Regions from separate parts of the Bacillus sp. M5A3_1b genome, predicted to be linked through region 3. Evidence: predicted binding sites of a transcription regulator. Region 3 holds the regulator's gene; each other region holds the start of a gene.

Region 1 (10,046 bases), on a different contig from region 3:
ATTCCTCTAGGCTACTATTTCAGAAAAATAATCGTTTGTCAACGAGAAATGGATATGTATGCCAAGATTATACATTCCAAACCTTTATCATGATCCAAATGATCAATATCCAAAATGGGATAACAAGTAACAATCCCCACAAACAGCCTTTAAAAAATCTCATGATGAACACCTCGTTCATCGGCCCTACTTATTTATAACGAGGGCTGAATCAATCTTTCTCTCTTTAAAACCTATACTATTTTGTCATCGCATGTTCTACTTTAATGCAACGATCCATTATTACAGTATAGCCTTTTTCTTGCAAAAGTTTATATGTATCTTCATCTTGTACTCCTAATTGTGCCCAAAAAACATCTGCATCAATCTCTACAAACTCTTTCGCAACATCCATTAAAAATTCTGAACGACGGAATACATTTACAATATCAACATGTTCCTTAATATCCTTTAGTGAAGAAACTGCTTTTTCTCCAAGCACCTCATCTACTGTTGGGTTTACTGGAATAATGCGATACCCAGCATCTTGCATTGCTTTTGAAACCATATACGATGTACGTTCTGGCTTATCCGATAATCCAACAACTGCAATCGTTTTGCTTTTCTTTAATACTTCACCAATTTCCGTACGAGTTGGGTTTTCAATTGTCATAATTTATCCCTCCTATTCCTTTAGTATAGCCGATAAAGAAAGTCTCTTTCAATATGAAAGAGACTTTCTTTTATTTCAATTATTGATTCTTTGTAGCTGAATTATCTGCTAAAGTAGCTGTTTTCGTCATTTTTTGACCGTTACGATAGAATGTAACTTCTACTTTCTCGCCTACTTTTTTCTTTTCATATAAATATTTACGGAATTGAAGTGAATTTTCTACTTTTTGATTATCTAATGATACTACAATATCATATTGCTCTAAACCAGCTTTTTCTGCAGGTGATATTGGGTAAATTTTACCTAATACAACGCCGTTTGTTACTTCTTTCGGTACTTTCAATTGATTTACTGCATAAGCTTGCACATCTTCTAATGAAACGACACCTACTCCAAGAGCTGGACGTTTCACTACTCCGTCTTTTTCAAGTGATTCAATAACTGGCTTTGCAATATTAATTGGAATAGCAAATCCAATTCCTTCAACTTCTTGTTGTGCAATTTTACTTGAATTAATCCCAATTATTTCACCATTTTGGTTAAACAACGCACCACCACTATTACCTGGGTTAATTGCTGCATCTGTTTGAATAACTTGAGCATTCCAATCTGCACGCTTATCGCCATCGATATCTACTGGAATTTCACGTTCTTTGCTACTAATAATACCTTCCGTTACACTTCCATCAAACCCTAGTGGGTTACCAATTGCAATCGCTTTTTCACCCGCACGAAGTTTACTTGAATCACCTAAAGTGGCAACTTTATTTACATTAGATCCATCAATTTCTACAACCGCTAAATCTAACCAAGGGTCTTTCCCTACAAGTTTTGCATCTACCTTTTTACCATCACTTAGTTTTACAGCAAGTTTATTCGCTCCATCTACTACATGGTTGTTCGTTACAATATACGCTTTATTTCCTGCTTTTTTATAAATAACACCCGATCCTGAGCCAGCTTGTTGCTCTTGGCCTGTCGGTTGCATTGCAAATGGATCAACACTTTGTTGCATATTAATAACACCTACAACAACATCTTTCGCGCCTTCAATCATACCAGGTAAATCAGTTTCATTTTTTGCTTTATTGACAACAGGAACTACAGTACCTTCAACTTTTGAATCCGAACTGAATGATGATACAGCCGCTCCATTATTTTGAGCCCATGGCATATATGGTGCCGCAAAACTAATTGTGACAGCCCCAACTACAGCTCCGACTAAACCTGTGAAAAAATAACCTTTTTTACTACCTGATTTTCTCACTTCTCTCGTTTCACTATGCTCTTCATTTAAATTTGGTCCGTCGTAATATCCCATGTTTACTTCCCCTCTCTGGTGAATTCGTATTTTCAGTATAGTCACGTTTTGTGTCCTTCTTGTGAACTCATCGTGAAATCCAATTAAAAAAATACTCTTATCTAACATTGTAGACAAGAAAAGTATTTTTTGTACATTCCACCTACAAAAGAGAGTATAAATTTGCTATATCCCAAAGCTAAAGCGCATAGTAATTTAAAGGTTATTCTTCAAATTTGTAACCCACTCGAATAACAGTACCGATATGCTTCGCTTTATCTCCTAGCTTATTTCGTAGTTTTTTAATATGAGTATCAACCGTTCGGTCATCACCGTAGTAATCATATCCCCATAACTGATCTAATAAATGTTGACGTGACAACACAATTCCTTTGTTCTCCATTAAATAAACAAGAAGTTCAAATTCCTTATGTGTCAATATAATTTCTTCTCCATCTACTAAAACGGTTCTAGATAGACGATTCACTTCTATTCCAGCTAAAGACATAGCATTTTCTTCCGCTACTCCTACCACGCCATCCGCACGCTTCAATAATGTCTTCGCGCGAGCTACTAACACTTTCGGGCTGAAAGGTTTCGTTACATACTCATCTGCACCTAATTCGAACCCTAGTAATGTATCATCCTCATCCGAACGTGCTGTCAACATAATGATTGGTACTGCTGATTCTTTTCTAATTCGTCTACAAACAGACCATCCATCTATTTCTGGTAACATTATATCTAACATAATTAAATCAATTTCATGCTCTGCAAATAATTCTAACGCTTTTTTTCCATCTTCTGCTTCGATTACTTCAAAGCCTTCATTACGAAAATAATCACTAACGATTTCACGTAATCTTCTTTCATCTTCAACTAGTAATACTGTTTTATTCATATCATCTATCCCGCCTTTTTACTCTTTCAATCGAATAATACGTTGATTGGAGCTTCCGCGAAATGGAAGTGTTAAATCTTTTTTCTCGATTTCAAATCTTCCATCGACTAAAACATCCCCATAATGTAACAACTCTATCATATCATTATTTTGAGAACTCTGTATCTCTTCTAACGTATAACCTGTATACATCCAAAGATTTTTTTTCAAGTCTTTCACAGCTTTTGCTACTTTTTTCACTTCAGCAGCTTGAAAAAATGGATCTCCACCTGAAAATGTTACATCAGTTAATGAATTACTTGCAATCTCTTTCACAATTTCTACTACTGTCATTTCAGTTCCATTACAAATATTCCACGATTTCGGATTATGGCAACCGAAACAACGATGCGGACAGCCCGCAAAAAACACGACTGTCCGCAACCCTTCTCCATCTACTACACTATCATGAATGATATTCATCACTTTCATTGATGCTTCACCCGATCCATCTCTTCACTACGTTTTGCACTATTCCACTTCGACATATCTCCTACAAGATAGCCTGTAATACGGCGAATTCTTTCTATATTAGCCTCGTCTTCATTTCCGCAACTTGGGCATTCATTTCCAATAACTCCGTGATAACTGCAGCACTTACAACGGTCAACAGGATGATTAATTGAACCGTATCCAACGCCATGATCTGCCATCGCTCGTACAATTTGTTTTAACGCCTGTTTGTTATGCATAGCTGCTCCGTCTAGCTCAATATACGTAATATGTCCTCCATTACATAGGGCATGGAAAGGTCCTTCTAAACGAATTTTATTTATCGCTTGAATGCTATAGTAAACTGGGATATGGAATGAATTCGTATAATAATTATGGTTCGTTATACCGCTAATCACACCAAATTCTTCTCTATCTTTTTTCACAAACTTCCCTGATAACCCTTCTGCAGGAGTTGCAATTACTGAGAAATTCAGTTCATGTTCTTCCGTCGCTTTATCCATTCTATCTCTCATAAAGGAAATGATTTCATACCCGAGTTTCCATGATTCTTCATCTTCTCCATGATGCTTTCCTGTTAAAGCTACTAAGCACTCCGCAAGGCCGATAAAACCAAGACTTAACGTCCCTTGCTTTAAAATGGATGCTACAGAATCTTCAGGCTGTAACTTCTCTCCACCGCGCCATACACCTTGTGAATATAAAAATCGAAAATCTCTTGCTCGCTTCGTACATTGATACTCAAATCTCTCTAATAATTGCTTAATTCCTAAGTCTAGGTAATAATTTAACGCTTCAAAAAACGCTTCTTTTGAACCACTAATTAAGGCTAATTTGACTAAGTTGATAGACGTAAATGATAAATTGCCTCTTCCAATCGCTGTTTCTTCTCCATGTATGTTAGACATAACACGGGTACGACATCCCATATAACATACTTCACTTTCCGGTCGTCCGTTATAATGCACTGCATTAAATGGCGCATCTAAAAATGAAAAGTTAGGGAATAATCGTTCAGCCGTTGTCTCTAACGCTAATTCAAATAAATCATAGTTCGGATCACATTCTTCAAAGTTCACACCTTTTTTCATTTTAAAAATTTGAATCGGAAAAATTGGTGTTTCTCCTTTACCAAGACCAGCTTGTGTCGCTTTTAAAAGTTGTCTAACTAATAACCGTCCCTCTTTTGATGTGTCTGTTCCATAATTAATAGAAATAAACGGTACTTGTCCCCCGCCCCTACTGTGCATACTATTTGAATTATGAACGAAAGCTTCACACGCCTGATACGTATCATTTTTTGTTTCTTTCCATGCAAATTCTTCTATTTGTTCTTTCGTAAGCGGATATGACTGTAATCGTTTCTTATGTCTCGCTACTGTTTTTCTCACATATGGAGCTAAATCAATATCAAAGAGTGCAAATGATTGACCACCGTGCTGCATATTTTGATTCGCTTGAAAAATAATAGACGAAAGAGCCAATGCACTTTTAATATCCTGCGGTTGTCTCATATGCCCATGTCCGGTATGAAAACCGTCCGCAAGCATTTGCGCTAACGGAATTTGCGAACAAGTCGTCGTTCCTGTCGCATAAAAATCTAAGTCATGTGGATATAATATATTTTGATTTATCGCTTTTTTCACTTGATCTGACAATAAATTTTCAACTGCATAATATTTCGCACTCTCTGATGCGAACGTTCCCATTACTCCCATTGGAGAGCGACCATCTACATTTGCATTTTCTTGCATTAAATCTTGCTCACTACCGTGGACAATCGTCTCAAACACTCTCATTAATTCTTCTCCACGTACATTTCGTTGTAACATTTATAACCCTCCACCAATATGTTGTTGTCTTTTGATTAAAATGTTACTACATATAGTCTTGATGTTTCTGTGAGAAATGTAACATTCCTGTGAAATTTTTTTCACGAAATAATGAATTTTTCATTTACAAAAAAGAAATGTGCTCTTTACAAATGTATGGTACAATATACGGGAAAAACTCTTTTTACCCTTTATCAACACATTTGAATAAAGGAGACTGAACTTATGGTTATTACATATCTTTTATTTATCGTTGCCTACTTACTTGGCTCGATTCCATTCGCACTAGTCGTTGGAAAAATCGGCTACGGAATCGATATTCGTGAGCATGGAAGCGGTAATCTAGGCGGGACAAATACATTCCGCACACTAGGGAAAAAAGCAGGTTTTATCGTTACAATTGCTGACATTTTAAAAGGTACATTAGCAACAAGTCTACCGATTATTTTCGGTTTAGATGTTCACCCACTATGGTTCGGATTAGCAGCTGTTCTTGGACATGTGTATCCGATTTTCGCGAAATTCCGTGGTGGTAAAGCTGTTGCAACTTCTGCTGGCGTGCTATTATGCTACTCTCCAGTTGTTTTTGCAATATTAGCTGTTGTCTTTTTCAGCCTTTTATTTACAACAAGATACGTATCACTTTCTTCTATGGTAACAGCCGTCGTTGCTGTTATTGCATCCATTGTTAGCGGGGATAAAATCTTCATTATTGCGATGTGTTTATTAGCAGGTATGGTTATTTATAAACACCGTGCAAATATCGGACGAATTATAAATAAAACTGAACCGAAAGCAAACTTTTCAAAAAAGCAAAAATAAGATCGTAACCCACATAACGCAAAAAGAAAACGTGAAGCATATTAATAGCGTCTTTTTGCGTTATTTTTTATACTAAAGAAAAAGCAACATAATTTGGAGGAACTATACATGAATCTTTCCGTAACAAAAGAAGCAGCACAATGGTATAAAAACGAATTAAACTTACAATCGGGTGAAACACTACGCCTTTTCGTACAATACGGCGGTTGCAGTACTGTGCAAAAAGGACTTTCTTTAGGTATTCGTAAAGATGATCCTGCACATCCTGCTGTTCAAACTCAAGAAGAAGGTATTAACTTCTTTATTGAAGGCGATGATGAGTGGTTCTTCGATGGACATAATTTAGCTGTTACCTTTAACGACGGTGATGATTTCCCGCAATTTAATTATGAAAAATAAAAAAACGTGGCTTCTGCCACGCTTTTTTATTTTTTCTTAATTTCCTCATATTTCGCATACCACTCAGGATATAACTTTTTAAATGATACGGGCCTGAACCCTTCTTTTTTCGCGCAAATATTCGTCGTACTTGCAGTAATACAAAGTTCACCTTCACCGTTATATATTTCATAACCATATACAACGCGAAGCGGACTAACAGTATCAATCCACGTTTTCACAATTGCTTTTTCTCCGTAACGCATCGCTTTACGATATGAAATTTGCAAATCTAACACAGGAGAAATAATTCCCTCTTTCTCCATTTCAACATATGAAAATCCTAAATCTTGTATAAGTTTCGTGCGACCTAGTTCAAGCCACACCAAATAGTTTGAATGGTAAACAACACCCATTTGATCTGTTTCCGCATAACGGATTTCAACTTCATGTTCTGCTACAAACATATGTATTCGCCTTCTTTCACTTCTGCTACCTTGCATACATTTAATCATAATACAGTGACATCAAAAATAAAATAAAAACAGTGAATCTTTTACTGAAAGGAGCAAGCATATGATTCAAATTGTAACTGTTCGTAGCGGTGATAGCGTATATAGCTTGGCATCAAAGTACGGATCAACACCTGACGAAATAGTAAAGGACAATGGACTAAATCCAGCTGAAACACTCGTTGTAGGTCAGGCACTGATCGTTAATACGAAAGGGAATAATTATTATGTACAGCCTGGCGATAGCCTATATCGAATCTCTCAAACATATAACGTACCTCTCGCTAGTTTAGCTAAGGTCAATAACTTATCTTTAAAATCCATTCTTCATGTTGGACAGCAATTATATATACCAAAAGGGACAAAACGCGCAGTAGAATCCATCGCTTATTTACAACCTTCAACAATACCAATAAAAGAAAGTTTGGTTAACGCTACGCGTGCCATTAATCCATTTTTAACATATTTGGCTTACTTCAGTTTCGAGGCAAAAAGAGATGGTACGTTAAAAGAACCAACTGAAACAGCTAAAATCGCTAATATTGCAACGCAAGGCAAAACCATCCCGATGCTCGTTATTACAAATATTGAAAATGGAAATTTCAGTGCCGATCTGACATCGGTTATTTTACGCGATGCATCGATTCAAAACAAATTTATTACTAACATTTTACAAACAGCTGAGAAGTACGGTATGCGAGACATTCATTTTGATTTCGAGAGTGTAGCACCTGAAGATCGCGAAGCGTATAATCGTTTTTTACGAAATGTAAAAACACGCTTACCTAACGGATACACATTGAGTACAACGCTTGTACCGAAAACAAGTTCAAATCAAAAGGGAAAATTTTTCGAAGCTCACGATTATAAAGCACAAGGACAAATTGTTGATTTCGTCGTCATTATGACATATGACTGGGGTTGGCAAGGCGGGCCACCGATGGCTATTTCTCCTATCGGTCCTGTAAAAGAAGTACTTCAATATGCAAAATCTCAAATGCCTCCTCAAAAAATTATGATGGGGCAAAACTTATACGGATTCGATTGGAAACTTCCGTTCAAACAAGGCAATCCGCCTGCAAAAGCAATTAGCTCTGTCGCAGCTGTCGCACTAGCTCGTAAATACAATGTCCCTATCCGCTATGATTTCACAGCTCAAGCTCCTCATTTTAATTACTTTGACGAAAACGGTGTTCAACACGAAGTTTGGTTTGAAGATTCACGGTCTGTTCAAAGCAAATTCAATTTAATGAAAGAACAAGGTATAGGCGGTATTAGTTACTGGAAGATTGGCTTACCATTCCCGCAAAATTGGCGTTTACTCGTTGAAAATTTTACGATTACGAAAAAGGGCTGACATAAGTCAGCCCTTTTTGACTATTAAAAATCCTTCACAAAAAGAAGAATGACAACATTCTCCCTTTTTTAACCGTTATCAACAATCGGTTGTTTGCCTGTTTGGTCTTGCATTTGCTTCCCTTTATTGCCACCAGCTTTTTTTGATTGTGTTCCAATATGATTCGGTGCAAAGTCTTTTGAATTCTTTTTCGGATTACCCATTACTATCGCCTCCTTAACACTAGTATCGTACTAGTGTTAAGAATTATTCAGCTTGCTTAAAAAGTTGCATTTCATAACGTTTTTCAATACGCTCTTCAATGCGATCGATTGCATCACGATCACTTAATAATTGTTGTTTATTTTCTTTCACAAGTTCGTCAAATGATTTACGGCGACTTCTTCTCATACTGTTCACCCTCTCTCCTTCGCATTCTTACTATACATAGTATGAGCAAATGAAAAACTCTTTAATCAGATTTGTAAGAAAATTTTATGTTTTAGTATTCCTAAAAAACTCCGTGCACAACTTCTTGTACACGGAGTTTTTTTATACCATTATATTTAAATATTCTTTTAGCTTTTCATCTGCATTCATTTCACTTTGTTTATACTCACTTAGCGCTTGCAGTACGAAATCATACTGTCCTAAAATATAACTTTCTAATTTCAGGACATCCTCTAAGCTATTAAGCATAATTCTCGTATTACCAACTTCACTTTTTAACGCGGGTTCACAATTTAAACTCGTACATATTTCTTTCACATCATCTTCTAATATCTCTGTTAATACGTATTTCTTTCGCCCTTTTACTTTTACTCTCATAACTGGATAAAAAGCTTTTATATCTAAATAGCTTCCTACATTCATACAACGAATCCATTCGATATCACGTTTATTTCGTACAAGTATCTTTTTTACTGCTTCATATACTACGGTTTCATCAAGTACTTCTGTATTCGATTTCCTGTTTGTTTCTTCTTCAATAGATGCACATTTTTGATAAACAGCTGCACAAGTAATACAATCATCAAATGCATTATGAGAACTTAAACGAATGCCAAGCATTCGCTTTAACGTTTCAAGTTTATGATTAGGTGCGTGCTTCATATATTTCTTCGCTAAAAACACAGTATCAATCACTTTATTTTGAGGTTCAGGCAGCCCAAGCATGTTTACATTACTTTTTAAAAAACGCATATCAAAAGATGCATTATGAGCGACAATAACATTTGTATGTAAAAATGCTAAAAATAAAGGTAATACTTCTTCAATCGTCGGTGCATCTGAAACACGATAATTTGTAATACCTGTTAAACTCGTTATTCGGTCCGGAATTGAACGCTCTGGATTCACATAGGAAACAAATTGATCTACTAGTTCATGATTACGATATTTCACTGCTGCTACTTGAATAATTTTATCATTATAAGGGTTAAATCCTGTTGTTTCAAAATCAATTACAACATAATCTAACGGTAAGGATACATTCCCCACTCCAAACACTCCTTTACCTCTAAACGTTTATATTTCTTTTATCATAACATGCTGCTATCACTACGTGAAAAAGAAAAGGCAGAAATGGTAACTTTCCACCTCTACCTTTTCACCATTATTTTAATTTAGCAATCCGTTTCTCCATCTCTTTTTGCGTCATCGGTCCAATAAACTTATCTTGAATGACACCTTTCGTATCTATAAAATACGAAGTTGGAATCGTAATTACTTTATACGCTGTTGTCACATCAATGTTCTTGTCCAATAAAATAGGAAAAGTAATTCCTTTTTCTTTTGCAAAATTGCTTACCTTTTCTACTC
Region 2 (10,046 bases), on a different contig from region 3:
ATTATTTAGAGCGTGTACAGCGATATTCGTCCATATATTTTTCGTCTTTATGTATAAGAGACACATTACAACACCAAACATGAACGCACCAATAACATCAAAATGTCCTAGACCAAAAATAAGTGAAGATATAATTACAGCTTTTTTTATCCCCCATTTATAAGCCATTCGCTGTAAAAAGAATCCCCTAAAAATAACCTCTTCCATAATAGGTGCTAATACACATGCTGAAATGAAAGTAAATATCGTCATATATATGTTACTCGTATTAATAACAGTTCCATCTTCTAACATAGTAACTAAGAAATTCGGTAACGTATGTGCTAATATGTAAAATTGAATATGAGATATACCAACTGAAAAAATCATTCCCATTATCGTCGCTAATACAATTAACCCCCACGGTAAACGTCCTGGCTTATCAAAAAAACTGTTAAATACAACATTATTTTTATTTGTTTTTACGTATAACCAAAATAACGGAAATACAAAAAATATAGTTATTTGTGAAATAACTTCCATCGTACTCTCAGAAACATTCGATAGACCTAATGGGATCATCGTAAGGAACAACCCTATAATCATCCATCCAAAAAAGCTACGGAGTCTTATACGTGAAAATGCATAGTGCATATAGAACACCCCCAAAGATAATATAAATAAATGGTCAGATAACTAAATTATAATTCGAATATAGTTGAAATTCTTCCTATTTTTCTCAAATACTTTCAAACAACATATCTTTTAAAATACCATATCACTGTTCTTTAAGTTGCAATCTACAAGAAAGTTATGTAAGAAAAATCCCCGTTTCTACAAGCGGGGATTTCTTTTATTATAATACGTCACGTTTTTGGAATAATGCACTTGATGCTACAAGTAATACAATAAAGTATGCAGCTACAAGTAATAATGAAGTTGTAAATGTAAACTCTGTAAATGTTGGTTCCATCCCGCCGCTCACTAATTTATTGCTATCGTAAACACTTAAATTTAAATGGAAAAACACTACAAATTTCGCTACACCTTTTGCAAACATCATCAGTACCATATTAATTGGTCCTTGTAAAAAGAAGAAAAACATCGTAATAATTAATGGTAATACAGATTTTCTAAATACATTTGCTAAGAAAAATGCAAGCGTCGCAAAGAAGAACGGCGAAAGTACTTGATATAAAGTAGATTTCATTACGATTCCTACCGTTAATTCTGTTTTACTACCATCCATTACAATTCCGCCAACAATCATTGCAATTAACGTGCTAGCAAATATGATAAATACTATAGTAAGTAACACTGTAATATATTTAGAGAATAAAACTGTCACTCGTTTTCTTGGACGGATTAATAACTGCTTAATTGTACCTTTTTGGAACTCATCAGTAATCATACGAGAAGCAATCGTAATCCCAAAAATTGTTGCAAACAAAGTAATTAAACCAATCTCTGAACTTGCAAAATCTAAATATGATCCTTTAAATTCAGTTCCGTCCCCCCATTTCAGCATTGCTAAAACTCCCAAAATCTCCAATACTGCAATAACACCAATTAAAATATACATACCTTTTTTCGCATGCAACTTTAAAAATTCATTTTGAATTAATTTAAACATTACGCTTTCACTCCCCCTGTAATCGCTAAGAACTCATCCTCTAACGTTTTATTTTGAACGGTAACCCCGTATACAAGCACATCGTCACTCACAAGTTTCTTTACAAGTTGTGGAATTTCTTCTTTCGTTACAGATACTACAATGACATTTCCTTGCGCCTTACCTTCAATGATTTCATTTGCTTTCTGTACTTGATCTACTTCAAACGCTACAACTACTGTCTCATCATGTTTTGCTTGTTCATGTAAGTTGTACTCTTGTACAAACTCACCTTGTTTAATAATAACAACACGATCACACATGAGTTCAATTTCACTTAATAAGTGACTTGATACGATTACAGCAATATTCTCCTCTTTCGCTAAACGTTGTAAATAATCACGAATTTGGCGAATACCAGCTGGATCTAATCCATTTGTCGGCTCATCTAAAATTAAGATTTTTGGCTGATGCAGTAATGCCTGTGCAATTCCTAAACGTTGTTTCATGCCAAGTGAATATGTTTTCACTTTTTTATGAATCGCATGCTCCAATTCAACAAGCTTTACAATTTCAGCAATGCGCTCTTTACTAATCGGTGTAATTGCCATGTTCGCAAAATGCTTTAAGTTCTGCATTCCTGTCATATAATCATATAGTTCAGGATTTTCTACAATCGCTCCAATTTGCTCTAGCGCCTTTTCACGCTCCGTGCGAATACTATGACCACAAATTGTAATATCGCCCTCTGTCATTGATATAAGACCTGTCATCATACGAATTGTCGTCGTTTTACCACTACCATTCGGTCCAAGAAACCCGTACACTTCCCCTTCACGAACTTCAAATGATAAACCGCGGATAATTTCCGTTCCACCAATCTTTTTTCGAACATTCTCTAACTTTACTACTACATTTCCCAATGTTGATTCCTCCTTTAGACTTCTAGTTTCTTATCGATTATGCGACCTGTTATATAAACAAATAAAACAAATATACCGATTGAAAAAGCAATACTATATAAATTCATAAGCTTTTCCGGATAAAGAAACACATTTGCTTCTGATGATTCATCTATATACACTAACTTTTTTATAAAAGCAGGTGTAGGTGCAAGTCCACCTAGCATTTCATATATCATATTGATTACTTTCGTTACTAGTAAAAATAAGAAGAAAATAATTACATACTCCATTTTTTTCTTTTTCAAAGAAAATACTTTAACGCCAGCTACTGTAAAAAGTAAAACTAACAATACACTTGATAAATTAAATACATATAACACACTGCTAAATAATTGTTTTACTATATCTAACGTAAGTGTACTTTCGGTAAATAACAATCCATAGAGTTCTGTACCTTTTATTACTTTCATCGAAATGCTATAGAAAAACATAGTACCTATTACTTCAAAACACATTAAGCTAATTGCCGCATATGACAATATTGCTAAAACAATTTTTTTACCAGATATCGGTGTTAATCGAAATAATGTACTTTCGGTCATTTTCCCAAACGCAGACATCGCCTGCAGAAATACTAATACCGCAAAAATTATATAAACTAAGAATACTAAGGCAACTATAATCATTTGCCTTACTTCTCCTGATTCTTGTTTAATATAATTCCCCATACTTACAAAAGCGACAGCTGCAATAAATATGAATGACAATAACGAAATGAAAATTTGTTTTTTATTCGCATTGTACATATATATTAAACTGGCCTTCATCTACTAAACACCTCCTTAAACAAATCCGTAACAGCTTTTCCTCTTTGGAAACGTAATTCCTCTACATTTTCATGCAATACACTCTCACCATCTTTTAAAAAGATTACTTCGTCAAAAATATTTTCCACTTCTCCAATTAAATGTGTTGCAATTAAAATAGTACAGTCTTCGCGATAAAACTGTAAAATAAGTTCCAGTACATGCTCCCTAGAAACGAGATCAATCCCGCCCAATGGTTCATCTAGTACGTATAACCTCGCTTTCCTAGAAAATGTTAAAATAATTTGTAGCTTTTCAACCATACCTTTTGATAAAGCTGTAATTTTTTCTTCTAACGGTATTTTAAATTCCGCAATCGTATCTACCGCTTTTTGAATGTCGAAGTCTTTATAAAAATCTCGATAGAAGAATAAAGAATCTTTTACCGTCATCCAATCATCAAATACTGGTTTATCTGACATAAAAGAAACAATTTCTTTCGTTTCTAATCCTACCTTTTTACCAGCAATTGTAATACTGCCTTCGGAAGGATGCTGCAGACCGGCAATCATTTTCAATAACGTCGTTTTCCCGCTCCCGTTATCTCCAACGAGTCCTATAATTTTCCCTTCCGTAATCTCTATGTTTAATTCACGGATCACTGCTTTCAATCCGTATCTCTTCCATAAGTTTTCTATTTTTAATAACTCTGTCATTCGCTCTCCTCCCTCTTCTCGTGTAATGAAGAACGAAGGATTGTAAGAATTTCTTCTTCTGAAAAACCTAAATTGTCCATTCCATCTATAAAAGAATGAAGTAATTCTTTCGCCATCTCTTTTCGCAGCTCCATAATTTTCTCCCCTTCATTCGTTACATATCGACCCATTCCTCTACGTGTGACAACAACCCCATCCCGTTCTAGCTCTTGAAATGTACGCTGAATCGTATTTGGATTTACTTGTAATTCACTCGCTAATTCACGTACAGAGGGAATTTTATCACCAGGCAATAAATGTCCTGTTACGATTTCTTTTTTTATGTATTCCATTACCTGAATGTAAATTGGTGTATTTGGAGAAAACTCTATTTTCATTTCTTCCCTCCTTTTGTATCGGTGTACTAGTTAAATAATACACTGATACAAATAGTTTGTAAATACCCATTTAATTACAAAAATAATAGTGTTATGTAAACAAATCCATAAAGAAAAGCTGTCTTATCAATGAATAAGACAGCTTTTCTTTATGAGTATATATTAAAAATCAAACACGAAGTCATCATCAGCTAACTTTTCAACGTTCGTTGCTTTTACGTAACCATTCCCTTTTACAGAGAAGAAATCATGGTTTTTCGTATCTGTACGTAAACCATTTAAAACGATTGGGTTAATTTCTTCTTCTTCAAACTTCGGCTCAAGTCCTAAGTTCATAAGTCCTTTATTCGCATTGTAACGAACGAAACGATTTACATCCTCTACAAGACCGATAGAAGTGTAAATTTCTTCTGTGTATGCCATTTCAATTTCATATAGTTCCATTAATAACTCTTGTGTTTCTTTTTGCACTTCTTGTTGATCTTCTGCAGAAAGTTCTGCGAAGAGTTGTTGTGCTAAAATACCGACGAATACGCCGTGAATTGACTCATCACGAATTATTAGGTTAATAATCTCACCACTTGCTGTCAATTTACCTTGACCTGCTAAGTAAAGTGGGTAGAAGAATCCACTATAGAATAAGTAACTTTCTAAGAATACACTTGCTACCATCGCCATGTATAACTCTTTTTTCGTTACTTCAGGCTTTAATAAACGACGATAGTAACTAGTAACAATACCAGCTTTTTTCTCAAGTAATGGATGATTGTCTACCCATTCAAAAATATCATCAATTTCTTCTTCAGTAGCTAACGTTGTGAAAATATGACTGTAACTCTTCGCATGTACTTCTTCCATAGCTCCCATGAAAGCTAATACACTTTTCGCTTGTAAATTTTCAAGATGAACAAGTACAAGTGGCATCCCTTCGCCACCTTGTTTCGTATCTAAAAGTGTTAAACCACCTAATACACGCTTATAAGCAACCTGCTCTTCTTTTGATAATTGTGCCCAAGTATTTTTGTCAGAAGATACTGCGATTTCTTCTTCTGTCCAAAACTGAGCGATGTTTTGCTTCCAAAACATTAAACTAAAATCATCTTCTTTTTTGTTCCAGTTTACCGCACGCATTCAATCGCCCCTTCTCTAAATAAACATGAAAAATTGATAACTAAGCATGAGCAGGGTTCAGAAAACCCTGCTCATGATGTCTCACTTTTTATATTAAACGGTACAAGCTACGCACTCTTCCACGCTTAACTTACGTGTTCTCGTATAATAAAGACTCTTCAAGCCTTTTTTATGTGCATAGATGTAGTAACGTGCTAACTCACGTGTTGAAATATCACTATTAACGTAAAGAATTGTACTAATTCCTTGGTCAATATGTTCTTGGATTTCTGCGATTAAATCAATTAATTTAAACTGATTCATATCGTAAGAAGATTTATAGTACCAGAACGTATCTTTTGATAAATACGGCATTGGATAATATGTTGTCGCATTCGCATATGTTCTTGATTCGATTTGACTTACGATCGGCATTACGCTTGAAGTTGCATTTTGAACGTAACTGATAGATTGTGTTGGAGCGATAGCAAGACGGTATGAATTATATAATCCATTCTTCTTCACTTGCTCTTTTAAACTTGTCCAATCTTCTTTTGTTGGAATATGAATTCCTTCAAATAGTTGCTGAACTTTTTCAGTTACTGGGCTGTAATCTGTCGTTTCGTACTTTTCAAAGTATGTGCCATTCGCATAATCAGACTTATCGAAGTCTTTAAATGTTTCGCCTTTTTCTTTAGCGATCTCCATACTTTTTTCAATAGAGTAGTAATTTAACATCATAAAGAATGTACGAGCGAACTCTTTCGCTTCTGCACTTTCATATGCGATTTTGTTTTTTGATAAATATCCGTGTAAGTTCATTGCGCCAAGTCCAACTGAATGAAGCTCATCATTTGCTTTTTTCACAGTTGGTGCATTCGGAATGATCGTCATATCAGACACAGCTGTTAAAGCTTCCATTCCCGCATGAACAGCTTCACGAATTTCTTTATTTTCCATTACATTCACGATATTTAACGATCCTAAATTACAGTTAATATCACGACGGATAATATCATCTGTACCGTAATCATTTATTTCAGAAGTTTCTTGAAGCTGGAAGATTTCTGTCTCGAATGTTCAACCGAGTCCGCTACTCCTCAGTCCGTTGCTCATGCAACTGCTGTATGTCACCATACAGGACAGACTATATCATCACCTACAGCATTACCTGATTAGGTGCTCCGCTTTTCGAACGCCAATCGCTTGCGCTCTACTCCCATAAGGGATAGTCGTTAGGCTTTTACTTATCTTACATACTTCAGAATGTATCTTATTACTTTATGTTGTCCCATAACTCTGCTATACAAAATAATAAGATACATTCTGAACTTTTATATTTTCATTCTAAGATAAGATTTAGCACGGTAGGTTACCTCAAATTTGAGGCTTTCCCCGTTTAACGGAGTTTTCGACTAGCATTTCTACTAGAAGGTGCTACATATTTAACACAAGTTCGACATCTTCACAGTTCCAATATCCTTCAGTGGATGTTGGTTATTTGCATTTGATTTAAACATTAAGTATGGGTAACCAGACTCAAGCTGAATCATAGCAATTTTAATAAGCATATCACGTGCACTAATATCTAGCGGCTTCTTCTTCACTTTCGGATTGCTCATTAATTCATCGTACATTTCATCAATGTCTATATCATCTAAATGCTTTCCGTATTCTTTATATACCGTATAAGGCGCGAAAACATGGAAAGGTTCGTTTTTCTCAGCAAGCTCAAAGAACTTACTTGGAACGATAATTCCGATTGATAGAGACTGAATACGGCTCTTCTCATCGGCATTTATTTTTTTTGTATCAAGGAATTCAATAATATCCCAATGGAAAATGTTTAAGTATACTGCGCCGGCACCTTTTCGTTGCCCAAGTTGATTTGCATATGAAAACGAATCTTCAAGTAATTTCATAACAGGTACTACACCACTTGCAGCGTTATCGATACCTTTAATTTGCTCACCGCGTGCACGTAGCTTAGACAAGTTTAAAGCTACTCCACCGCCGATTTTTGATAATTGCATTGCAGTATTAATGTTAAAGCCGATTGAATTTAAGCTATCATCCATCTCTAACAAGAAACAAGACACCATTTCTCCTCTTCTGCTTCGTCCCGCATTTAAAAAGGTTGGTGTCGCTGGTTGGTAGTTTTGTTTTACAATCATGCTTGCGAAGTGTTTTGCCTTCGCAACATCACCGCGTCCTAAGTATAATGAAACAATTGCTACACGATCTTCATAGCTTTCTAAGTATTGTTTTTGATCATTTGTTTTTAACGCATAATCTTTGTAGAACTTAGATGCTGCCATATAAGATTGGAACTCGAAGTTTTCACCATAAGCGATGTTATATACCTCTTCTACTTCCTCCAAGCTATACTCGTCCAGAACGTTGTAATAGTAATCATATTCTTTCATATACTCCATTCGCTCTGCCACGCTATTAAAATGAACGGTATTTTCTCTAGCTTCTTCCATAAAGACTTCTAATGCCTCTTTATCTTTATGAAGCTGATAAAAACCGTCCTGCATTTGCGTGATTTCATTATTCAGTTCAATGTGTCGCAATCTCCCGCACCCTTTCCTTAAAATATTCTACATCATTATTTGTTCCTGATAACTCAAATTTTGATACAATAGGCACTTCATATTTAGCAGAAATTTTGTCAGCACTTGCACCGAACATGTCTCCCCAGTTACGATTGCCGCTTGCAGATACGCCTTTTAATTTTTCATTATTGCGCTCTAAAAATTCTAAAACACGTTCTGGTACATTGCCAAAACCTGTTGTATACGTAATTAAAACAAAGTCTTCATCTATTACTAGATCTTCACCAATTTGAACGGCCGGCATATTTAATTTGTGAATGAAACGTTTCACGTTTCCTGTCATAGAATCATATGCAACTATCATTTCCGACCCTCCCTCTCCAATCTATACTCTCTGTATGTTGTTTCTTGATTTCTCTATATATTGTATTACGTTTCAAAATAAGACACAAGATATATGTATAAATTCTTTCTTTTTTTAAATTTTACTTTTCGACAAGACAGTCGATTTTTTTCAATACAATGACTATGAAACAACATTCTAAAACTCATGTCAATAAAGTGCTTTTCAAAAAAGTTGTCAACGAATTTAACCTTATTTTTAAAAAAGTTACCAATATATTTTGTCATAAAACGGCAAATGCTGGAGGAATATATTTCTCCAGCATCACGCAAAAAAGAACAGACATGAAACGATAATCTGTTCTAAAAAACGATTACATTTATCAGTTTTACTTTATTAAATATTATACATATACTTTCGGTTCGCGTTACATACTAAAAGATAACTATTATAGAAAAAGATTATTATTATGGAAATTCAACTTATTTATGAAAAGATTATTCTGAGTGCTCAATGCGCAAAATATCTTTTACAAATATATGATGTGGATTTTCATCTTTATCAATCATTGTACATACAGGAGCTTCTTCATCAAAGTACACAATCATTCCTTCTACGTACTGATATGTATGTTGAACTTGTACGGTTACTTTAATTTCTATAGCCTCTTCATATGCTCTTTTTATTTTCTGAAGCATTTTTGCCGAACACTTTCGTTTCTCTGGATACATGACCATCCCCATAAACCTATTGCCAGCTCTATCTTTCCACATATAATCCCAATGCGGTAATATGCCTTGTTTAAAATCGCCCATAATTCTCCTCCCTATATTCTTCTAGTTACGAACGTGGCGTTTCTGAATATGTATAAATTACTTGTCCGCCGCGCTGTGCGTTCCCAATAATATGTTTAAAATCTTCTCGACTTACTACAACTTCTCTGAACGTATAAAATACATCTTTCGTAACAACATACTCCTTTATTTCACCATTTTTCAGCTGATCCAAAATTGCATTTGCTAATTCTTTATCCATGTATTTCACCTCTATGCAATATTTTATTTTATCGTATATTCTATAGGTCAACAACTGTAAAATTATCCAGGTGCTATACCTTCATTTCATTTTCATTATTTTTCAAAAAAGATCTCTTTAGTATATGTCCACTAAATATCATATACTAACATAGCTACTTCTCTATATCAATCATTTCAGCATTCAATTATGCAAAGTTCCATACCACTATGCTACAATATATAAATAGAATTAGGAGGGATACTATGATTCGGAAAGCAAAAAAGACAGATGCGAAGGCAATTGCACCTTTATTATATAACGCTCTGCACGAAATTGCTGAAAAAATCACAGGCAGCACAGTTGAGACAGAAGTATTACTAGGACTTGAAACATGGTTCTCAAAAGAGAGAAATCGACTGAGCTATGAAAACTGTTTTGTATATGTACAAGACGGGGTTGCAGTTGGGGTTATTGTCGCTTATCACGGTAGTGAAGCAACAAGTCTTGATGCACCAATTGTACATTACTTAAGAGAATTACATAAAGATGAATCAATTACATTAGAAAAAGAAGCTGAACTTGATGAATATTACATTGATACATTATCAGTTTCAAGTGCATAT
Region 3 (10,046 bases):
TAAAAGATGCGAAACAAAAAGGGTATGTGGCTACATTATTAAATCGCCGCCGTTATATTCCGGAAATTACGAGTCGTAATTTCAATTTACGTAGCTTTGCTGAGCGTACGGCTATGAATACACCAATTCAAGGGACTGCGGCAGATATTATTAAAAAAGCGATGATTATTATGGCAGACCGTCTAGAAGAAGAAGGATTACAGGCGCGTCTACTTCTGCAAGTACACGATGAATTGATATTTGAAGCGCCAAAAGAAGAAATTGAAAAATTAGAGAAGCTTGTACCAGAAGTAATGGAGCATGCAATTGAACTCGCAGTTCCGTTGAAAGTTGATTATTCTTACGGTCCAACTTGGTACGACGCAAAATAAGGAAGTGATGAAATGCCTGAATTACCAGAGGTTGAAAACGTCAGACGGACACTTGAAAATCTTGTGACAGGAAAAACAATTGAAGATGTCATTGTTACCTATCCCAAAATAGTAAAACGTCCGGATGATGCAGAAATCTTTAAAGAAATGCTAAGAGGCGAGAAGATTGAAAATATAAAGCGAAGAGGAAAGTTTTTGCTTTTATATGTAACGAATTATGTTATTGTTTCACATTTGCGTATGGAAGGTAAGTTTTTACTGCATCAAGAGGACGAGCCAATTGATAAGCATACACACGTCCGTTTCTTATTTACAGATGGAACTGAACTACATTATAAAGATGTGAGAAAGTTTGGTACGATGCATCTCTTTAAGAAAGGTGAAGAATTGAATCAAATGCCTCTTGCTGACTTAGGTCCGGAGCCGTTTGATGCTGAATTGACACCGCAGTATTTACAAGAAAGATTGCAAAAGACCAATCGTAAAATAAAAGTCGTATTATTAGACCAGCGTCTTTTAGTAGGGCTTGGAAATATATATGTAGATGAGGTTTTATTCCGTTCTCAAATTCATCCGGAACGAGAAGCTTCGTCTTTAACAGCAGAAGAAATTGAACGAATTTACGAGGCGACTGTTACAACGTTAGGTGAAGCAGTGAAGCGAGGCGGAAGTACAATTCGAACGTATATGAATTCGCAAGGGCAAATTGGCTCATTCCAAGAACTTCTAAATGTATACGGAAAAAAAGGAGAACCATGTGTGACTTGCGGTACGATATTAGAAAAAACAGTTGTTGGCGGAAGAGGAACGCATTACTGCCCGATTTGTCAGCCGAGAATATAGAAAAGAGATAACATTGGATAGGCATTTGTCATATACATACAGCAGGGCTATGTATAAGGGAGGAGCTTACCGATGTACCTTTATTTATCTCTTATTTTATTAGCTTTTACATTAAGCTTAGATAGCTGTAGTGTAGGGCTAACATATGGTTTAAGAAGCGTAAGAATTCCACTAAGATCAATTATAATTATCGGAATGTGTTCAGCGGCTGTTATGCTTGTTTCAATGGGAATTGGACATATGATCGCGAAAATATTTTCACCTGTTATCGCAACGCGTATCGGTGGGCTTGTTCTTATTGGAATAGGAATTTGGGTATTATATCAATTTTTTCGAAGTGAGAAAAAAGAAGAACCAAAGCAAGAGGAGAAGGTTTGGAAATTAGAAATTGCTTCGCTCGGGCTAGTGATTCAAATTTTACGGAAACCGACTGTTGCAGATTTTGATAAATCAGGCACCATTTCTGCAGGAGAAGCGTTACTTCTTGGTATCGCTCTTTCTATAGATTCGTTCGGTGCTGGAATTGGTGCATCTTTATTAGGGTATGCGCCCGCTATGATGGCGATATTAGTTGCGGTTATGAGTTCTTTGTTTTTATTTATTGGAATGAAACTTGGAACGGTTTTATCAAATATGAAGTGGTTACAAAAATTTACATTCCTGCCTGGGGTATTACTCATTATTATTGGAATTTGGAAAATGTAAGTATGGGCGTGGAACATTAGTTTCGCGCCTTTTATTATGAGGATGGGAGGACGGTAAGTATATATTTATAGATAAAAAACCATTGTCAGGGTAAAGTAGCCTCATGGGGTGAAAAATCTTAAATTATATTCAATTGGTGATTTTGCAAAAAAGGCAGGTAGGACAGAGTAAACTAGTTGCCATCTTCAAGGAAAAAGAGCAAATATAGCTAAGAAGATGGTTAAGGAGTTGTTGGAAAGTGATGCTTGCGAAGAAAGTGAGAATCAAGCCAAATGAAGAACAAGAATTGCAACTTTGGAAATCTGTTGGCACGGCAAGATGGGCTTATAATTGGACACTGGCGAAGCAAGAGGAGAATTATAAGAATGGCGGAAAGTTCATATCAGACGGTTTTTTACGGAAAGAATTAACTGTATTGAAGCAGACTGAAGAATATGCTTGGTTGTATGATGTTTCGAATAATATAGCCAAACAAGCAATCAAAGATGCTTGTGAAGCATATAAACGATTTTTTAAGGGGCTGGCTGATAAACCACGATTCAAAAGCAGAAGGAAATCAAAACCCTCTTTCTACAACGATAACATCAAGTTAAAAGTAAAAGAAAAACAAGTTTTGATTGAGAAAGTTGGTTGGGTAAAAACATCCGAAAAGTTACCTGTAGAGGTGAAGTACTCTAATCCACGCGTTAGCTTTGACGGTAAGTATTGGTATTTATCTGTCAGTATCGAACAGGAGTTTACAAAAGAGAAGTTAACGGCTGTTTCGTTAGGAATAGATATTGGAATCAAAGAATTAGCATATTGTTCTGATGGTCAGAAAAAGAAAAATATCAACAAAACAAAGGTGGTAAGAAAGGCAGAGAAACGCCTTCGTAGGTTGCAACGTCAAGTTTCTCGTAAATATGAAATGAACAGGGAGGGAAACCGTTTTGTCAAAACGAGCAACATTATAAAAATCGAACAAGAGATACGACAACTACATAGAAGGTTATCGAATATCAGAAAGAATCATCTTCATCAGTCAACGAGCGAAATTGTGAAAACCAAGCCATTTCGTATTGTGATGGAGACGTTGCATATGAAAGGTCTGATGAAGAATAGACACCTAGCTAAAGCGATTGCGAAGCAGTGTTTATATGAGTTCAAAAGACAAATTCAATACAAGTGTGAAAAATATGGTATTGAATTTGTAGAAGCTGATACATGGTATCCTTCTTCAAAAATGTGTTCCAATTGTGGAAGCATCAACAAAGAACTAAAACTTTCTGACCGTGTATACAAATGCACTTGTGGTCACGAAATGGATAGGGATTTAAATGCGGCTATCAATTTGTCACGGTATGAATTAGCCAGTTAATATCTAAAAAAGTTACGGCTAATATGTAGGATTCGTTGTATCCGAATTTACGCCCTCGGAGTGTTTGATCAAACGAAAGTAGCTTTCTGCAAAATCGGACACGTAGAACAGGGAAATAAACAAAATTTATAGATTTTTATAAGTTTATGGCAACGGATTATGATGACAGTAGTAATTGGATTAACGGGAGGCATTGCAAGCGGAAAAAGTACAGTGTCTCAAATGTTTCGTGAACTGAGTATACCAGTTATTGATGCAGATATTATTGCAAGAGAAGTTGTAGAGCGAGGAAAACCAGCATATAACAAAATTGTAGAAGTGTTTGGAACGGAAGTATTACAAGAAGATGGAGAATTGGATCGCCCGAAATTAGGAAATGTCGTTTTCTATAATGAAGAAAAACGATTGCAGTTAAATAAAATCGTTCATCCTGCAGTTCGTGAGGAAATGAATACACAAAAGGAAAGGTACATAAAGGAAGGTATGCAAGCGGTTGTGTTAGATATACCTCTCTTATTTGAAAGCAAATTAACAAGTCTCGTTGACCGCGTATTAGTTGTAGCGGTTAAGCCACATACGCAATTAGAACGTTTAATGAAACGAAATAATTTTTCAGAAGAAGAAGCAACAGTTCGTATTCAATCTCAAATGCCGTTAGAAGAAAAAGTGAAAAATGCAGATGAAGTGATAAATAATGATGGCACAATTATGGGAACGAAAACACAATTACAGGTGATTTTAAAGAATTGGAACATTATTGACTAAAAAATTGTGAAATTAATGAAAATGCTTAGTGACATATCCCCTTTTTGTGTTATACTATTATTGGGATTGGAGATAAATAGTATAACGCATTCAAGGGGGATAACATATTATGACTCGTGTGGCAATTAATGGATTTGGACGTATTGGGAGAATGGTATTTCGTCAGGCAATAAAAGAAAGCGCATTCGAAATTGTAGCAATCAATGCAAGCTATCCATCTGAAACGTTAGCACATTTAATTAAATATGATACAGTTCACGGCAAGTTTGACGGAACAGTAGAAGCATTTGAAGATCACTTATTAGTTGATGGGAAAATGATTCGCCTTTTAAACAACCGCGATCCAAAGGAATTGCCTTGGACAGATTTAGGTGTTGAAGTTGTAATTGAAGCAACTGGTAAATTTAATTCAAAAGAAAAAGCAATTCTACATGTTGAAGCTGGAGCGAAAAAAGTTATTTTAACAGCGCCTGGTAAAAATGAAGATGTAACAATTGTAGTTGGTGTGAACGAAGACCAATTAGATATTACAAAACATACTGTTATTTCAAATGCATCTTGCACAACAAACTGTTTAGCGCCTGTTGTTAAGGTGTTAGATGAGCAGTTTGGAATTGAAAACGGTTTAATGACAACTGTTCACGCTTATACAAATGACCAAAAAAATATTGATAACCCACATAAAGATTTAAGAAGAGCACGTGCTTGCGGACAATCAATCATTCCGACAACGACAGGCGCTGCGAAAGCGCTTGCAAAAGTTCTTCCGCACTTAAACGGAAAACTTCATGGTATGGCACTTCGTGTACCAACACCAAACGTATCTCTTGTTGACTTAGTAGTAGATGTAAAACGTGATGTGACAGTTGAAGCTATTAATGAAGCATTCAAAACTGTTGCAAACGGTGCATTAAAAGGTATTGTAGAATTCAGTGAAGAGCCTTTAGTATCTATTGACTTTAATACAAATACACACTCAGCTATTATTGATGGTTTATCTACAATGGTAATGGGTGATCGTAAAGTGAAAGTACTTGCTTGGTATGATAACGAGTGGGGCTACTCTCGTCGTGTTGTAGATCTTGTAACGTTAGTTGTTGACGAATTAGCGAAGCAAAAAAATGTGCAACATATTTAAGTGAATAAGGGAGAGGGCAAGCGAATATTTGCCCTCTTTTTTTATTTTTTTCTGAAAAGGAAAAAAATTATAGGAGTATATTTTTGAAAGTGGACATACCACGAAACGTTGTGATTACTGTATTTGTGAATCATTTATTTTTTTTAGGGAAAAGTAAAGAGGAAAATATGACAGAAAATCGAAAAAACTGTTGTTGCAAAATGAAAATAAACAAAGTATACTAACACTCGTAAACTTAAGAGCTGAGGTACGTAGTCACTACTTAAAGGGTTAGGACCTCTCTGGACTAACTTTCCCCCGTGGTAGTGGAGCAAGCCAAATTGCAAATTAGTTTTCAATTCGAACAGTTAGAATAAATTTACAAGGGGGAACTGTAGAATGGATACTATGGATACGATGGGTCGTCACGTAATCGCTGAACTTTGGGATTGTGATTTCGACAAGCTTAATGACATGCCGTATATTGAACAATTATTTGTGGATGCAGCACTGAGAGCTGGTGCTGAAGTGCGTGAGGTTGCTTTCCATAAATTTGCACCACAAGGTGTAAGTGGAGTAGTAATTATCTCGGAATCACATTTAACAATTCATAGCTTTCCGGAGCACGGTTACGCAAGTATTGATGTTTATACTTGTGGGGATCGTATTGATCCAAATGTTGCTGCAGAATATATTGCAGAAGGTTTAAACGCGAAAACGCGTGAGAGCATCGAGCTTCCTCGAGGCACTGGTAGCTTCGAAATTAAGCAGAGAGAAACAAAAGCTCTTTAAAAAAGAACATAATTGATTTAAAATGTAAAGAGGTGTATAATGCACCTCTTTTTTAGTTTATAAAAAAGGAAAAATATAACGTACTCGTTAGTGAGATAAATTGGGCTCTTACGAATAAGTTAGCACCCCATCTACCATCTTATTTTTGAAAACGAGATGATAAAATAATGTGCTTAAACTTAAAGTGGTAAGAGAGTTAGAATGAGTTATATAATATTGTATATATATTGTCAGATGAAGTAAGTAGAGAAAAAATAAAGAGTATAGTGTAAAGGAGTGAATATATTGCGTTGTCCATCCTGTTCGCATAATGGTACAAGAGTGTTGGATTCGCGTCCGGTAGACGAGGGGCGCTCTATTCGAAGAAGGAGAGAGTGTGAAAGTTGTTTAAGTCGCTTTACGACATTTGAAAGAGTAGAAGAGTCACCTCTTATCGTTGTAAAAAAAGAAGGCACACGAGAAGAGTTTAATAAAGAAAAGATTTTGCGCGGCTTAATTAAAGCGTGCGAAAAAAGACCAGTATCTTTAAGACAATTAGAAGAAGTAACTCAAAGTGTGGAACGTGAACTTCGTAATTTAGGTATATCAGAAGTGAAAAGTGATATGATTGGTGAAATTGTTATGGAAGAACTGCGTGATATTGATGATGTTGCTTACGTGCGTTTTGCTTCTGTATATCGCCAATTTAAAGATTTAAATGTATTTATTGAAGAATTAAAAGATATACTGCAAAAAGAAAGAGAGTAGAAGTTGTATTTTATTCTCTTTACATACCGTAAGTAATGAGATAAGAGAGCTAGAAGCGAAAGCTAATAGCTCTTTTTCGCTAAGCAATTATATAATGAAGATAGAACGAATGAAGTAGAGGATAGATTGGATGAGAGAAAGGAAAAGCAAGAATGGAAAAACAGTCATGGATGGAGCTATTGCCAATTGATCGTTATAAAGTAAGTGCGAAAGGGTTACTGCATAATTACGACCGAAAAGTGTTAACGATGTTGTATCAGCCGTTAATAGGTAGTAGAGCTTTTAGTTTGTACATGACGCTATGGGGAGAGTTAGAGCAAGATCGTGTGTTTGGAAAAGAGAATACACATCATTCCCTTATGGTGACCATGCAGATGCAGCTTCCCGAAATATATGAGGAACGAGTAAAGTTAGAAGCAATTGGGCTTTTGAAGGTATATATTAAGAAAGAAAAAGATATTCGAATGTTTATATACGAATTGCAACCACCTTTATCTCCGAAGCAGTTTTTTGATGATATTGTGTTAAGCATCTTTTTATACAATCGATTGAGTCGGACAAAATATAATCAAGTAAAGCAATATTTCTTAGAAGAAGAATTTGATTTTGCTTCTTATGAAAATGTTACGCGTTCTTTCAATGATGTGTTTGGTTCGTTTAATCCAGGACAGCTTGAGCATGCGCAAGAAGATCTTCGTATTCCAAAAACGACAGCTATGCCAAGTAACGAGAAGGGAGACGCTCCAAAAGTTTGGAATGATTTCTTTGATTTCTCCTTATTTGTAGATGGCTTGTCCGCTCTTGTCCCTAAAAAGGCGATTACAGATCAAGTGCGAGAATGTGTCAGTACACTTGCTTACGTATACGATGTAGATGTGTTATCGATGCAAAATATCGTTCTTGGTACGGTGACAGAGATGCAGACAATTGATATCGAAAGGCTTAGAAAAGGAGCACGTGATTGGTATCAGTTCGAAAACGGTCAAGCGTTACCTGTATTAAGTGAAAGAGTACAACCTCACGCTGCACGTATGATGGAAGGAAAAGAGCCTTCTACGCAAGAAGAGATGTTAATAAAACAGTTAGAGGAAATCTCACCAAAACAACTATTAAAAGAAATCTCTGGTGGTGCAGAGGCGACAAAGGCTGACTTACAGATCGTTGAAGATGTAATGATCAATCAAAAATTAACGCCAGGTGTTGTGAATGTACTTATTTATTACGTTATGCTACGCTCAGATATGAAGCTTGCGAAAACGTATGTGGAGAAAATTGCTGGGCATTGGGCACGTAAAAAGGTCGGTACAGTAGCTGAAGCAATGGCGTTAGCGAAAGAAGAAAACCGTCAATATCAAGAATGGGCTGAGACGAAGAAAAAAGGCCGTACGTCGAAGAAAACGATAAGAAAAGAAATGGTACCAGATTGGCTGAAAGAAGAGCCGAAAGAACAAGAGAAAGAAATAGTGAAGAAAGATGTAAGTAAGAAAAAAGATGCAAGTACGTTAGATGATGAACGAAAACGACTAGAAGAAGTGTTAAAAAAATATAAGCGTGATTAATAGAAGAGAATGAACGCTCTTTGAGGTGAGAAAATGGAGCATATTCAAAATTCATTTGCAAAGTTAATGGAAAATAAAAATTTTAAAAATAGATATGAAGTATTAAAGGCGGAAGTAATGGCGCATCCGCGTGTGAAAGAATTTATAGACGAACATCAAGGTGAAGTAACAACTTCTATGATTGAGCGCAGCCTTGTGAAGTTATACGAATATATTGGACAAAGTGTAGGTTGTGCGGATTGTCCGGATCTAGGTTCGTGTAAAAACATGCTGCAAGGATATGAGCCAAAGCTCGTTATCCAAGGGAAGATGATTGATATTCAATACGATCGTTGCGTTAGAAAAGTAGCATATGACGAGAGAAAGAAATATGAAAAACTCGTTCAAAGTGTATATATGCCAACTGACATTTTACAGGCAACGATGGAAAACTTAGATCCTTCAGATTTAGATGCGCGTATTGATGCAATTGGTGCAGCTAATGAATTTTTAAGTACATATGAACCTGGTAAAAAAGTACAAGGTTTATATTTGTACGGTAAATTTGGTGTAGGGAAAACGTATTTGTTAGGAGCAATGGCGAATGAACTTGCTCAAAAGAAAATAAGTTCGATGCTCGTATACTTCCCTGAATTTTTACGTGAAATTAAAAGTTCGATTCAAGATAATTCGATTGGGGAAAAGATTGATGCGGTGAAACGCGTACAAGTTTTAATGCTAGATGATATCGGAGCAGAAGCGATGTCAAGTTTTGTGCGTGACGATGTGCTTGGTGCAATTTTGCAATTCCGTATGTTAGAAAACTTACCGACGTTCTTTACGTCTAACTTTGATTTCAAGGAATTGGAACATCATTTAACGTATACACAGCGTGGTGAAGCAGAACAAATGAAAGCAGCACGTATTATGGAACGAATTAAATATTTAGCGAAGCCGATTCCGATTGGCGGGAAAAACCGACGTCATAAGTAAAGAGTAAGCTGAAAAGCTTGCTCTTTTTTTCGTTTTGAACACTTCTCAGAATAGGTGAATTGCAAAACGAAAAACTTCTTATAGAAAATTCATTGTAGCTTGTATCATTTTTTTCTCCCTCCCTTAATATATATAAAATTAGCAAGCCATATTGAGTGGATTTTCTAACGATAGGAAATGTAATTCTACTAAGAGTGAACTTCACGCGGGACGGACTCTTATAGGATTTGTAACGTATAGATACAATCCTTTAGAGCAGGGATAAAAGGGGGGACAAAAGTGATTGAAATTTGCTTCGAAGAAAAAAATGATGCTATGCATGTATATAGACAACTATTGAAAAGAGCGGAACTGTTATATAAGGAAACGAGTGTGTATTTACAGGAACAAAAAGTGGTGATTCACATACCAGTATGTGAATCGAATTATATTGAAAAGATTTTATTGCCGGTAATGGTATATTTCATTGTGAATGTAAAGCAAAATAAGTGGATTTATACAATCTTAAAAGAGAAGTTTTTTTATGAAGAAGAGGAAGAGTGTCATCAAATATTGCATATGGCACAAGAGATTCTAAAGGGAAGAAGAAAAGGGATTGCTCGTGAATTAACACGTCACACATTTGAATCATATATTAAATCTTCTTTAAATAACTGGCTTTGTGATCCGCTTTCGTTCTCGTTTTCATCATATGTTCGTTTTCGCCTTCGTACATATAGGGAAATGGTAGCTAAGCTTGCTGAATTGTCGATTGATGAGTATAAGTTGGAACAAGAATATCAAATGTTTATTGAGACGCTAAGGCAACAAGTGCGTAG

The links. Region 3 encodes NrdR, which represses ribonucleotide reductase genes. Its sites were predicted from a motif close to AACACNATATATNGTGTT; they were not measured.
Region 1: a site for NrdR is predicted at 5,220-5,237, ahead of ACLBWW_RS22180 (anaerobic ribonucleoside triphosphate reductase). Genes of this name have one in related genera too.
Region 2: a site for NrdR is predicted at 8,477-8,494, ahead of nrdI (class Ib ribonucleoside-diphosphate reductase assembly flavoprotein NrdI). Genes of this name have one in related genera too.

The regions. Positions count from the first base shown of each region.
Region 1 is NZ_JBKEZY010000009.1:68,240-78,285, forward strand. It holds gene ACLBWW_RS22160 (CoA-binding protein) at 239-652, opposite strand; gene ACLBWW_RS22165 (S1C family serine protease) at 732-1,973, opposite strand; gene ACLBWW_RS22170 (response regulator transcription factor) at 2,176-2,853, opposite strand; gene nrdG (anaerobic ribonucleoside-triphosphate reductase activating protein) at 2,872-3,324, opposite strand; gene ACLBWW_RS22180 (anaerobic ribonucleoside triphosphate reductase) at 3,321-5,177, opposite strand; gene plsY (glycerol-3-phosphate 1-O-acyltransferase PlsY) at 5,403-5,999, shown strand; gene ACLBWW_RS22190 (HesB/YadR/YfhF family protein) at 6,108-6,398, shown strand; gene ACLBWW_RS22195 (acyl-CoA thioesterase) at 6,425-6,844, opposite strand; gene ACLBWW_RS22200 (glycosyl hydrolase family 18 protein) at 6,954-8,246, shown strand; gene sspN (acid-soluble spore protein SspN) at 8,315-8,449, opposite strand; gene ACLBWW_RS22210 (FbpB family small basic protein) at 8,493-8,636, opposite strand; gene ACLBWW_RS22215 (3'-5' exonuclease) at 8,778-9,725, opposite strand; gene ACLBWW_RS22220 (TlpA family protein disulfide reductase) at 9,841-10,046, opposite strand, start outside.
Region 2 is NZ_JBKEZY010000002.1:389,213-399,258, forward strand. It holds gene ACLBWW_RS08235 (CPBP family intramembrane glutamic endopeptidase) at 1-633, opposite strand, end outside; gene ACLBWW_RS08240 (ABC transporter permease) at 836-1,612, opposite strand; gene ACLBWW_RS08245 (ABC transporter ATP-binding protein) at 1,612-2,514, opposite strand; gene ACLBWW_RS08250 (hypothetical protein) at 2,529-3,323, opposite strand; gene ACLBWW_RS08255 (ABC transporter ATP-binding protein) at 3,320-4,018, opposite strand; gene ACLBWW_RS08260 (GntR family transcriptional regulator) at 4,015-4,395, opposite strand; gene nrdF (class 1b ribonucleoside-diphosphate reductase subunit beta) at 4,558-5,526, opposite strand; gene ACLBWW_RS08270 (ribonucleotide reductase) at 5,620-6,570, opposite strand; partial or broken gene ACLBWW_RS08275 (ribonucleotide reductase N-terminal alpha domain-containing protein) at 6,954-8,081, opposite strand; gene nrdI (class Ib ribonucleoside-diphosphate reductase assembly flavoprotein NrdI) at 8,068-8,427, opposite strand; gene ACLBWW_RS08285 (hypothetical protein) at 8,904-9,221, opposite strand; gene ACLBWW_RS08290 (hypothetical protein) at 9,247-9,441, opposite strand; gene ACLBWW_RS08295 (GNAT family N-acetyltransferase) at 9,687-10,046, shown strand, end outside.
Region 3 is NZ_JBKEZY010000001.1:837,750-847,795, reverse strand. It holds gene polA (DNA polymerase I) at 1-371, shown strand, start outside; gene mutM (DNA-formamidopyrimidine glycosylase) at 384-1,214, shown strand; gene ytaF (sporulation membrane protein YtaF) at 1,287-1,919, shown strand; partial or broken gene ACLBWW_RS04450 (IS607 family transposase) at 2,094-2,195, shown strand; gene ACLBWW_RS04445 (RNA-guided endonuclease InsQ/TnpB family protein) at 2,158-3,276, shown strand; gene coaE (dephospho-CoA kinase) at 3,439-4,041, shown strand; gene ACLBWW_RS04435 (glyceraldehyde-3-phosphate dehydrogenase) at 4,151-5,179, shown strand; gene speD (adenosylmethionine decarboxylase) at 5,567-5,950, shown strand; gene nrdR (transcriptional regulator NrdR) at 6,236-6,697, shown strand; gene ACLBWW_RS04420 (replication initiation and membrane attachment family protein) at 6,850-8,256, shown strand; gene dnaI (primosomal protein DnaI) at 8,290-9,228, shown strand; gene ytxC (putative sporulation protein YtxC) at 9,508-10,046, shown strand, end outside.